One region of the Kitasatospora sp. NPDC101176 genome, then DNA from elsewhere that is predicted to be linked to it. Evidence: riboswitches for the same ligand, from Rfam matches in the RefSeq annotation. Region 1 holds a riboswitch; each other region holds the start of a gene.
The links. A riboswitch is a leader RNA that binds a small molecule or an ion and turns the genes downstream of it on or off. The one in region 1 is predicted to bind cobalamin.
Positions count from the first base shown of each region.

Region 2: it holds a riboswitch for cobalamin, as region 1 does, so the genes downstream of both, ACIRS1_RS07685 (enoyl-CoA hydratase/isomerase family protein) here and ACIRS1_RS23675 (cobalamin biosynthesis protein) in region 1, are expected to answer to the same signal.
Region 3: it holds a riboswitch for cobalamin, as region 1 does, so the genes downstream of both, ACIRS1_RS10665 (HoxN/HupN/NixA family nickel/cobalt transporter) here and ACIRS1_RS23675 (cobalamin biosynthesis protein) in region 1, are expected to answer to the same signal.

Region 1 covers NZ_JBIWPA010000018.1:89,270-92,531, forward strand. The annotation lists gene ACIRS1_RS23670 (cobyric acid synthase) at 1-718, opposite strand, end outside; gene ACIRS1_RS23675 (cobalamin biosynthesis protein) at 715-1,695, opposite strand; cobalamin riboswitch at 1,851-1,983, opposite strand; gene ACIRS1_RS23680 (transcriptional regulator) at 2,280-2,990, shown strand; gene ACIRS1_RS23685 (alpha/beta hydrolase family protein) at 3,200-3,262, shown strand, end outside.
Region 2 covers NZ_JBIWPA010000003.1:511,387-514,648, forward strand. The annotation lists cobalamin riboswitch at 9-149, opposite strand; partial or broken gene ACIRS1_RS07675 (enoyl-CoA hydratase-related protein) at 207-359, opposite strand; gene mmsB (3-hydroxyisobutyrate dehydrogenase) at 356-1,240, opposite strand; partial or broken gene ACIRS1_RS07685 (enoyl-CoA hydratase/isomerase family protein) at 1,237-1,935, opposite strand; cobalamin riboswitch at 1,938-2,128, opposite strand; gene ACIRS1_RS07690 (CbtA family protein) at 2,239-2,991, opposite strand; gene ACIRS1_RS07695 (CbtB-domain containing protein) at 3,011-3,235, opposite strand.
Region 3 covers NZ_JBIWPA010000005.1:204,591-207,852, reverse strand. The annotation lists gene ACIRS1_RS10670 (aminopeptidase P family protein) at 1-235, opposite strand, end outside; gene ACIRS1_RS10665 (HoxN/HupN/NixA family nickel/cobalt transporter) at 353-1,468, opposite strand; cobalamin riboswitch at 1,500-1,693, opposite strand; gene ACIRS1_RS10660 (metalloregulator ArsR/SmtB family transcription factor) at 1,776-2,159, shown strand; gene ACIRS1_RS10655 (hypothetical protein) at 2,211-3,262, shown strand, end outside.

The DNA.
Region 1 (3,262 bases):
GGTCCAGCGAGTCCTCGGCGTCCAGCCACAGGCCCGGCAGCATCGGCAGGGTGCCCAGCACCGGGCGGCCGGTCAGCCCGTGGAGCATCTCCAGCCCGGGGGCGAGCAGTCGGGCGTCGCCGCGGAACTTGTTGACGAACCAGCCGGCCACGTGCCGCTGGTCCTCCGCGGACAGCAGCGCCAGCGTCCCGTACATGGCCGCGAAGACGCCGCCGCGGTCGATGTCGCCGACCACCACCACGGGCAGTCCGGCCGCGGTGGCCAGGCCCATGTTGGCGATGTCCCGGTCGCGCAGGTTGATCTCTGCGGGCGAGCCGGCGCCCTCGCAGACCACCACGTCGTAGCGGCGGCGCAGGTCCGCCAGGCACTCCAGGGCCCGCTCCAGCAGGACGGGCTTGCGCTCGCGGTAGTCCAGCGCACCGACCTCGGCGACCGGCCGGCCGAGCAGCACGACCTGGCTGCGGCCGTCGGCGCCGGGCTTGAGCAGCACCGGGTTCATGGCCGCCTCCGGCTCCACCCGGGCGGCCTGCGCCTGCATCGCCTGGGCCCGGCCGATCTCGGCGCCGTCGGCGGTGACGAAGGAGTTCAGCGACATGTTCTGCGCCTTGAACGGCGCCACCGCGACCCCGCGGCGGGCCAGCCAGCGGCAGATGCCCGCCGTCACCACGCTCTTGCCCGCGTCCGAGGTCGTCCCTGCGACCAGCAGCGCGTTGCTCATGCCCGTCCCTTTCCGCTTCTGCTTCCGCGGCCGGCCAGCAGTCGCAGTGCGACGTGCCCCGCCACGGTCGTACCCAGGGCCAGCGCGCCCACCCGCCGGGAGAGCACGCAGGCCCGCTCGATGTCGTCCACCGTGACCGGCCGCAGTTCGGCGCCCAGGACGGGTCGGTGCTCGACCCGTTCGCCGTACTGCAGGGTGCCGCCCAGCCGGACGCCGACCGCGCCCGCGAAGGCGGACTCGGCCTGGCCGGCGTTCGGGCTCGGGTGCGCCGAGCCGTCCCGGCGCCAGACCCGCCAGGCGGTGCGCGGCTGCGGCGCGGCGGCGACGGTCAGCAGGGCGGTCAGCCGGGCGCCCGGCCAGCCCGCCACGTCGTCCAGCCGGGCCGAGGCCCAGCCGAACCGGGCGTGGCGCGGCGAGCGGTGGCCGACCATGGCGTCCAGGGTGTTCACCGCGCGGAACGCCAGCAGCCCCGGCGTGCCCGCCAGCGCGCCCCAGACGAGCGCGTTGACGACGGCGTCGGCGGTGTTCTCGGCCACCGACTCGACCACCGCGCGGGCGATCTGCTGCTCGTCCAGCGCGCTCGGGTCGCGCCCGCACAGGTGCGGCAGCCGGGCCCGGGCCGCCGTCAGGTCGCCCGCGGCCAGCGAGCGGCCGATGGTGCGGGCCTCCCGGGTCAGCGAGGTGCCGCCGAGCACCGTCCAGGTCGCGGCGGCGGCCAGGGCCGCGCGGCCGAGCGGGCGCCGGCCCGCGGTGCGGTCCAGGGCCACCGCGGCGGCGGCCACGGTGCCCGCGCACAGGGCCGTGTAGCCGGCGCCGGTCGCCCGGTCGTCCCGCCAGAGCCGGCGCTCGAGCCGGGCCGCGGCGGAGCCGAAGACGGCCACCGGGTGGCCGCGGCGGGGGTCGGCGTAGCGGGCGTCGGCGGCGTAGCCCGCGAGGGCGCCCAGCGCGAACGCCGCCGCGCGGGTCAGCGGGCGCACGTCGGGTGCGGCGGGTTCGCGGGGGCGGCGGCCGGGTGCGGCGGGACCGGGGGGTGTGGCGGAAGGCAGCGTCGGGTCCGGCGGGGCGGGGCAGCCTGCATCGCGTGCGTGTCCTCACTCAGGGTCCGCGCCCTGGCTCGACGTAGCGGGGGCGAGAGTCTCCTGGCTTCCGGGTCGGACGCACCCCCGGGCCTTCCAGCGGCTTCTGACGGCGCGCCGTGGCAACCTGCCGAGCGTGCTCCCCGGTGACAGTGGCGGGACCGCGCCGGACTCGCACCGGCTTCCTCTGCATGCCTCCGTTTGGCCCCCGGATCCCATCACGCGGCCGAACCGGGAGTCAACCGAGGTCACGGAGGGGTTGGTCACACGGGACCGGGGGCCGCGGGGCGCCCGCGGGCTCCCGGCCGGGCGGCGGCGACGGGCGGCGGGGCCCGCGCCGGCACCTCCGTCGGTACCTCCGATCCGCCCGCCCGCAGGGGCATGACACCCTGTGCGATCGTCCAGCGGTCCGTAGGGACCTCCAGGGCCGCTTCGTGTGTTCGGCGGCTGGGGCCGGCCGCCACCCGCACCTACCGTTCGTTCCCATGCGACGCAGACAGCCCCCCGCCCTGCCCCCGGTGCCGTTCTCGCCGGGCGCCGCCCGAGCCCACCGGGCCGGCCTCGGCCTGACCCCCGACCAGGTCGTCGGCGGGATGGCCGCGCACGGCGTCCGCCTGCTGCCCACCCACGTCCTCGCCTGGGAGAGCGGCGAGCTGCGGCCGACCGAGGAGGAGTTCATCGCGCTGGCCCGCGCGCTCTGGTGCCCCGCCGTCCAGTTGATGGGCACCCGCCCCACCCGGCTGCGGGACTTCCGGGTCGCCCGCGAACTCCACCAGGACGCCGCCGCCCGCCGGATCGGGGTCGCCCTGCGCCGCTACCAGGACGCCGAGCTGACCGGCCGGTGGGACGGCGACGAGGCCCAGACCCACGCGCTCGCCCAGGTGCTCGGCCTGCGGCTGCGCGAGCTCGTCGACGTCACCGGCCGCCGCGAGGAGCTCGACCGGTGCCTGCGCCAGTGCGTGGACGGCCGCTGGCAGGCCCACGTCCGGGCCGTCGCCCGTATCGTGCCGGTCCACGAGGACGACCTGGCGGCCGTGCTGACGGCCCTCCAGCAGGAGAACCAGGTCTCCTCCCACTGGGGCAGCGGCAGTTGGGGCTCCCCGGCCGCCGCGGCGCCGGACCCGGTCCGCGAGCAGCCGTTGGCGGAGCGCTTCTGGGAGCTGCTCGGGCGGCGCCGGACCGACATCCCGGTCTGACGCCGCGGCCCGCCCCCGCCCGCCCGCGCCGAACCGCCGCCCGTACCCCTCCAGCCCGCCCGCCTCCCGCCCGCCGCCCACACCCCCGCCGGCCGCCCCGCCGTGCCCCGGACGGCCCAGCCCGGTGGCCGCCCGGCCGCCCTCCCGGTGAACTGGTGCTCGAACACCGTCCGGTCCAAGACCGTCCGACCGTCAGAGCGGGGAGCGATATGCGTTGGGGAACCGCGGCCGTCGTGGCCGCCGCCGCCGTCGGTGCCGGGGCCGCCGTCCTG
Region 2 (3,262 bases), on a different contig from region 1:
GGAGGAGGGGGTGACACACCTCCGCCGCCGGGTACTCGGGCTCGCCGCCGACGGGACGTCGGCGGCCTACCGTTGCGGGTCAGCGCCGGATTCGAACCGGACTTCCCCCGTCGGCGGAGTCACAACATGACGGCCCATCATGGCGAAGACGCGAAGATCCGGTCAAGGGACGGTGCGCCACGTCACGGTTCCGGCACCGGAAGACGGCACCCCGGGCCCCGGTCGCGGTCGAACTCCTCGGCGGCCGCCACGACTTCGTTCATCAGCGTGGTGTCGAGGGCGTTCAGCGCCTTGGGGCGGTCGAGCGTGATCACGCCCACCCGGCCCCTGCGCTCGACCAGGATCGTCTCGAACGTCATGCGTCGTCCTTCCTGAGGGTCGTGATGATGGCCGAGAAGTCCAGCCCGGCGCCCGCCTCCTCGGCGAACGCCGCGTACAACTCGGCTGCCCTGCCGCCCAGTTCGGCGGGGACGTCGGAGACTGTCGCCGCGGCGGCCGCGAGTCCGAGGTCCTTGGCCATCAGGGCGGCGGCGAAACCTCCGGCGTACCCGCGGTTGGCCGGGCTGGCCGGGACGGGCCCGGGGACGGGGCAGTTGCTGGTCAGTGCCCAGCACTGCCCGGAGGCGGTGGAGGCCACGTCGAACAGGGCCTGGTGGCTGAGCCCGAGGCTCTCCCCGAGCACGACGGCCTCGCTGACCGCGATCATCGAGATGCCGAGAATCATGTTGTTGCAGATCTTCGCGGCCTGCCCCGCCCCGGACGTCCCGCAGTGCACGACCCGGCGGCCCATGGCGGCGAGCACCGGCTCGGCCTCGGCGAAGTCGGGCCCGTCCGCGCCCACCATGAAGGTCAGGCTCGCGGCCTCGGCTCCGGGCACGCCGCCGGAGACCGGCGCGTCGACGGCCCGGTGCCCCGCGACCCGGACGAGGTCGGCGACGACCCGGGCGTCCCCGACCGCGATGGTGGAGCAGTCGACGAACAGCGCTCCCGCTGCCGACTCCGTCAACTCGCTGTAGGAGTCGAGGACATGGCGTCCGGTCGGCAGCATGGTGAGCACCACCTCGGCCTCGCCGACCGCTTCAGCGGCGGAACCCGCGATCATCACTCCCCGCGCCGCAGCCCGTTCCCGGGCCTCCGCCGAGAGGTCGTAGCCGGTCACCCGGTGTCCGGCGGCGACGAGGTTGGCGGCCATCGGGCCGCCCATGGTGCCCAGTCCGACGAATCCGATGCGGTGGGTCACCAGCGCTCCAGGGGTGTGGTGGCGGCGAGGCCGAGTTCTCCGTCGCCGAGCGGGGCGAAGCAGTGGGCCACGGTGGCGGGTTCGACGGCTCCCAGGGAGGCCGGCGTCCAGCGCGGTGACCGGTCCTTGTCGATCACCTGGGCCCGGATCCCCTCGGCGAGGTCCGGGGTGGCGAGCGCCGCGCAGGAGGTCCGGTACTCCTGGTCGAGCACGGCCTCCAGCGGGCCCAGGGCGCGGGCCCGGCGCAGGGCCGCCAGGGTGGCCTTGACGGCGGTCGGGGAGTTGGCGGCGATGCGCTCGGCGGCCTGCGCGGCCTCGGGTTCACCGCTGTCGCCGAGCCGCGCGAGGATCTCCTCGACGGTGCCCGCCGCGTAGCAGCTGTCGATCCACGCCCGCCGACCGTCCAGCAGACCGGCCGGCGCGGGCTCGACATGCCGTTCCAGGGCCTCGTGGACGGGCAGTTCGGCGAGGTCGTCGAGCAGCACGGGCAGCCGCTCGGCGGGGACGTAGTGGTCGGCGAGCCCGCAGAGCAGCGCGTCGGCGGCACCGACGGAGCCCGCGGTGAGGGCGAGGTGGGTGCCCAACTCGCCCGGCGCGAGGGCGAGCAGGTAGGTGCCGCCGGCGTCGGGGACGAAGCCGATGCCGGCCTCCGGCATGGCGACGCGCGTTTTCCCGGTGACGATCCGGACGCTCCCGGAAAACACGGATCACCCGCGGCCGGTATCCTGACTCCCGGATCACCGCACGCCCTCAGGCCTTCCCGGCGGCTGCCAGTGGCCGTCTCCTGCAAGGACGGACTCCCCGGTCACAGTGGCGGGACCGTGCCGGACTCACACCGGCTTCCCTGACACCGCGGACCTGCCGTCGACCATATAGTCGGACGTCCTAGTAAGTCCAGATCCCGTGACGAACCGTCACCGCGCCCTCCCCCGGTCGGCGCAGGACGACGCAGCCCGCCCCCCGTGCGGGGAGCGGGCTGCGGGTCGGCGGCGCGGGTGCTACCGGGCGGCGACGGCCTGGGCCGGGGCCTTCACCGCGGCGGGCTCGGGCTCGAGCACGCGCTTGGCGAGCTCGCCGAAGACCAGCCCGAAGGAGGTCCACAGCACGAGCTGGATGGCGAGCGCCGCGAGGCGGAACTGCCAGAGCAGGGTGGCCGGGAATGCCTCGGGCACCTCGTTGATCACCGGCAGGAGGGCGTAGGCCAGGCCGACGGCGACGACGAAGCCGCCCCCGGCCGCGACCGCGGCGTACCAGTTGCCCAGGCGCGGGGCCAGGCGCTTGCCGATGATGACCGCCGCGACCGCGAGCAGGACGCTGAGCACCATCATCAGGAAGTACAGGACGGTGCGCTTGCCGATGGTGTCGGGGTTGCCGATGGACGGCGGGTTGGCCGGGTACTTGAGGAACGGCACCACGTACACGGTCACCAGCGCGGCGAGCGAGACGACCAGCGCCGTCGCCCGGGCGCCGAAGCGGCCGATCCGCCCGAGGGCGAAGCAGTACGCGAGGGCGGCGATGCCGCCCATGGCCACGGCGAACAGCAGGATGCCGGTGGCCAGACCCGCCGTGGACTGCAGGGAACGGCTGACCACCTCCATGCCGTGCTCGGCGGAGTGCGCCTCCTCGAACTCGATGGCGGCGTCCACCTTGGACTCACCGAGCAGGTAGGCGGTGACGAGCGCGAGAACGCCGGCCGCGAGGCCGGCGATCATCCCGCGCACGAGCAGGGTTCTGACGGTTGCGGAGTTCACTGTGCGGTCTTCCCCGTTCTCAGTGGCAGGGGAAGCCGAGCAGGTGACGACCGTCGTGCACCCATTCGTGGACGTCCTCGCCGGAGATCAGCGAGGTGGCACCCTGCTCGGCGCCGACGAAGTAGATCGCCAGCAGCATCAGGACACCGAAGAAGACCGCCCAGGGCAGGACGGCCCGGACGGGAATGGTGGCGAGGCCACCCTCCTCGGGAGAGGAAATCGGGGAAGCGACGGACGAAGCCATGGCTGGGAACCTCCTGGGGGAAAGTAC
Region 3 (3,262 bases), on a different contig from region 1:
CCGGCACCTGGGTGACGTCCGGGGCGATCAGGTGCTCCCCGGTGTCGTCCGGCGGCAGGTCGTCCGGCAGCGCCAGCAGTGCGCGGTCCCTGGTGAGCAGCAGCGTCGCCCCGCAGGGCGCGCAGCCGGTCAGATACCGCACGTTCGCCGCCCGGGTGATCAGCGCCGCATCGGCCCCGGCCGCACTGCAGTGCTCCCTCACCCGCTCCCGCCGACCCGCGTACGCATCAGACATGCGTCGAGCCTACGAAGCCGCACCCCGTTCCGCCCGCCGAGCACTCCCGAGGGGGCACGTCACCGCTGCCCGCACGCCCCGGCTCGCACCCCGGGCCGACCGGCCCGCCGGGGGCTGTCACTGCTCGGACGGCTGCCAGCGCTGCTCGACCCCGGCCAGCTTCCAGTAGCCGATCGCCGCGGCCCAGACCACCACGAACAACCCGGCGATCGCGTACCCGACGTTGTCCAGCGAGATGTCCGCGATCCAACCGCTCACCGGGTCGGTCAGGTCGAGCTTCTCGTGCAGCACGCCGACCAGTTCGATCGTGCCGATGACGAAGGCCACCGCGATCGACAGCCCCGTGATCGTCAGGTTGTAGTACACCTTGCGCACCGGGTTGGAGAAGGCCCACTGGTACGCGAAGTTCATGAACGTCCCGTCCAGCGTGTCGAACAGGCTCATCCCGGCGGCGAAGAGCAGCGGCAGGCAGACGATCGCGTACCAGGGCAGCCCGGCCGCCGCGCCCGAGCCCGCCATCACCATCAGGGTGACCTCGGTCGCGGTGTCGAAGCCCAGGCCCAGCACCATGCCCACCGGGAACATCTGCCCCGGCCGGGTGATCGACCGCGTCGCCCGGTTCAGCACCCTCGCCAGGAAGCCGCGCGAGTTCAGGTGCTCCTCCAGCTGCGCCTCGTCGTACTTCCCGGCCCGCATCGCCCGGAACACCTTGAGGATGCCCACCAGCGCCGCCAGGTTGAGCGCGCCGATCAGGTACAGGAACGCGCCGGAGGCCGTCGTGCCGACCATCCCCAGCCACTGGTGGGTCGTCGACTCGTCGTCCATCAGGGTGTTGGCCAGCTGGGCGCCGCCCGCCACCAGGGCGGCCATGATGACCACCATCGAGGAGTGCCCGAGGGCGAACCAGAAGCCCACCGACACCGGGCGCTTGCCGTCCGCCATCAGCTTGCGGGTGGTGTTGTCGATCACCGCGATGTGGTCGGCGTCGAAGGCGTGCCGCATGCCGAGGGTGTACGCGGTGATGCCCAGGCCCACCCCGAAGACCTGGGTGCCGACCGCGTAGTTGTGGGGCGCGACCAGGAAGAACAGCGTCCCGAACGCGACCACGTGCATGGCCAGGATCACGCCCATCAGTCCGGCCGTGCGGACGGTGTCCTCGCGCTTCCAGCGGAACGTCGGCAGTGCGGACGGCGCCGCCGGCGCCCCGGGGGCGGCGGTTTCGGGCAGGGTCATACGGGGATCACGCTCCAGCACCTCGTGGAAAGACTTCGTGAGATGCCGTGGCCGGTCTCCTGGCTTACGGGGCACCCGTACCCGCCTTCCCGGACGCGCGAAGCGCCCAGTGGCGTCGTGGATACGGACGACTCCCCCCGATCACAGTGGCGAGGGCCGCTCCGGACTGGGACCCCTGAGGGTCCGTCACCGGTCTTCCCGAGCACCACGGCGGGCAACACCGTAGGGGGCCCGGCTCCACCCATGCAAGGCTGCGCACCTGCGCAGGTGTCCAGGATCACAGGCCCCGGCCTGCGAGAATGTCCGCATGCATCTCGTACCGGCCGACCGCGCGGACCACCGCACCATCGACGGACACCGGGTCTGCGAGGCCATCGCCGCCATCGGCGACACCGCGCACGTCCGCACCTGGGCCGAGCGGTTCTCCCTGCTCGCCGACCCGGGCCGGCTCGCCCTCCTGCTCGCCCTGCACCGCGCCGGTCCGCTCGCCGTGACCGACCTCGCCGTCGCCACCGGCATGCGCGACCCCGCCGTCTCCCAGGCCCTCCGACTGCTCCGCACCGCCGGCGTGGTCACCGGCGACCGCGACGGACGCGTCGTGCGCTACCGGCTCGTCGACGACGCCCTGCGCCCCCTCCTCGACCCCTGCGCCGCCGCCGACCACCACGAACCCACCGCTGCCACCGGCTGACCCGCCCCGGACGGACCCGCCGGAGCGGGGCCGGATGAGTACGATCTTCGTGTGCTGAACCGCCTGCGGCGCCGGCCCCGGCCCTGGCCCGACGAAGACCGCTGGGAGACCTGGCCCGTCCGGGCCCGCGTCCTCGCAGTCGCCCGCACGCTCACCTCGGCCACCCGGGTGCTCGACGTGCTCACCCTGCTCGTCCGCCCGCAGCTCGGCGTCCGGTGCTACCTCACCGTCAACCCGGGCTCGGCGTTCACGGCGGGCCTCGGCCCCTACCTGGCCGACCAGCAGCCCGCCGTCACGGTCATCCCGTGGGAGGAGGCCGTCCGGTACGAGTTCGACCTCGCGGTGTCCTGCGCGGTCCACGCCTCCATGCACCGGCTGCGCGCCCCGCTCGTCGTCCTCCCCCACGGCGCCGGCTACAACCGCCTGGTCGCCGAGTCCACCGGGGACGGGGTCAGTGCCGCCGGCCTGTCCCGTCAGGAGCTCACCCACCGGGGGCGGGTCTTCCCCGCGGTCATCGGGCTGTCACACGAGGAGCAGTTCGAGCGGCTGGCGGCCACCTGCCCCGAGGCGCTGCCGCACGCACGGGAGGTCGGCGACCTCACCTTCGCCAGGATGCTGGCCAGCCGCGGCCGGCGGGACGCCTACCGCGCCGCCCTCGGGGCCGTCGACGGCCGGCGCCTCGTCGTCGTCACCTCCACCTGGAGCAGGCACTCCCTGGCGGCGCACTGCCTCGACCTGCCGCGCCGGCTGGTCACCGCGCTCCCCGCCGACGAGTACACCGTGGCCGTGGTCCTGCACCCCAACGTCTGGGACCGGCACGACCCCGAACTGCTGCTGGCCACGGCCCGGGGCTCCGGCCTCAGGCTGATCCCCCCGCACCAGGGCTGGCAGACCGCCCTCGTCGCCGCCGACCTGCTGATCGGCGACCACGGATCGGTCTCCTTCTACGGCGCGGCATTGGACCGCCCCACCCTGCTGGTGGCCACCGGCGCCGCCGAACTCGACCCGGGATCCCCCACCTACGCCTTCGGCCAGGCGGCACCCGCGCTCGACCCGGACGGCGACCTGCACGCCCAGCTCGAAGCGGCCGTCGCGACGTACGA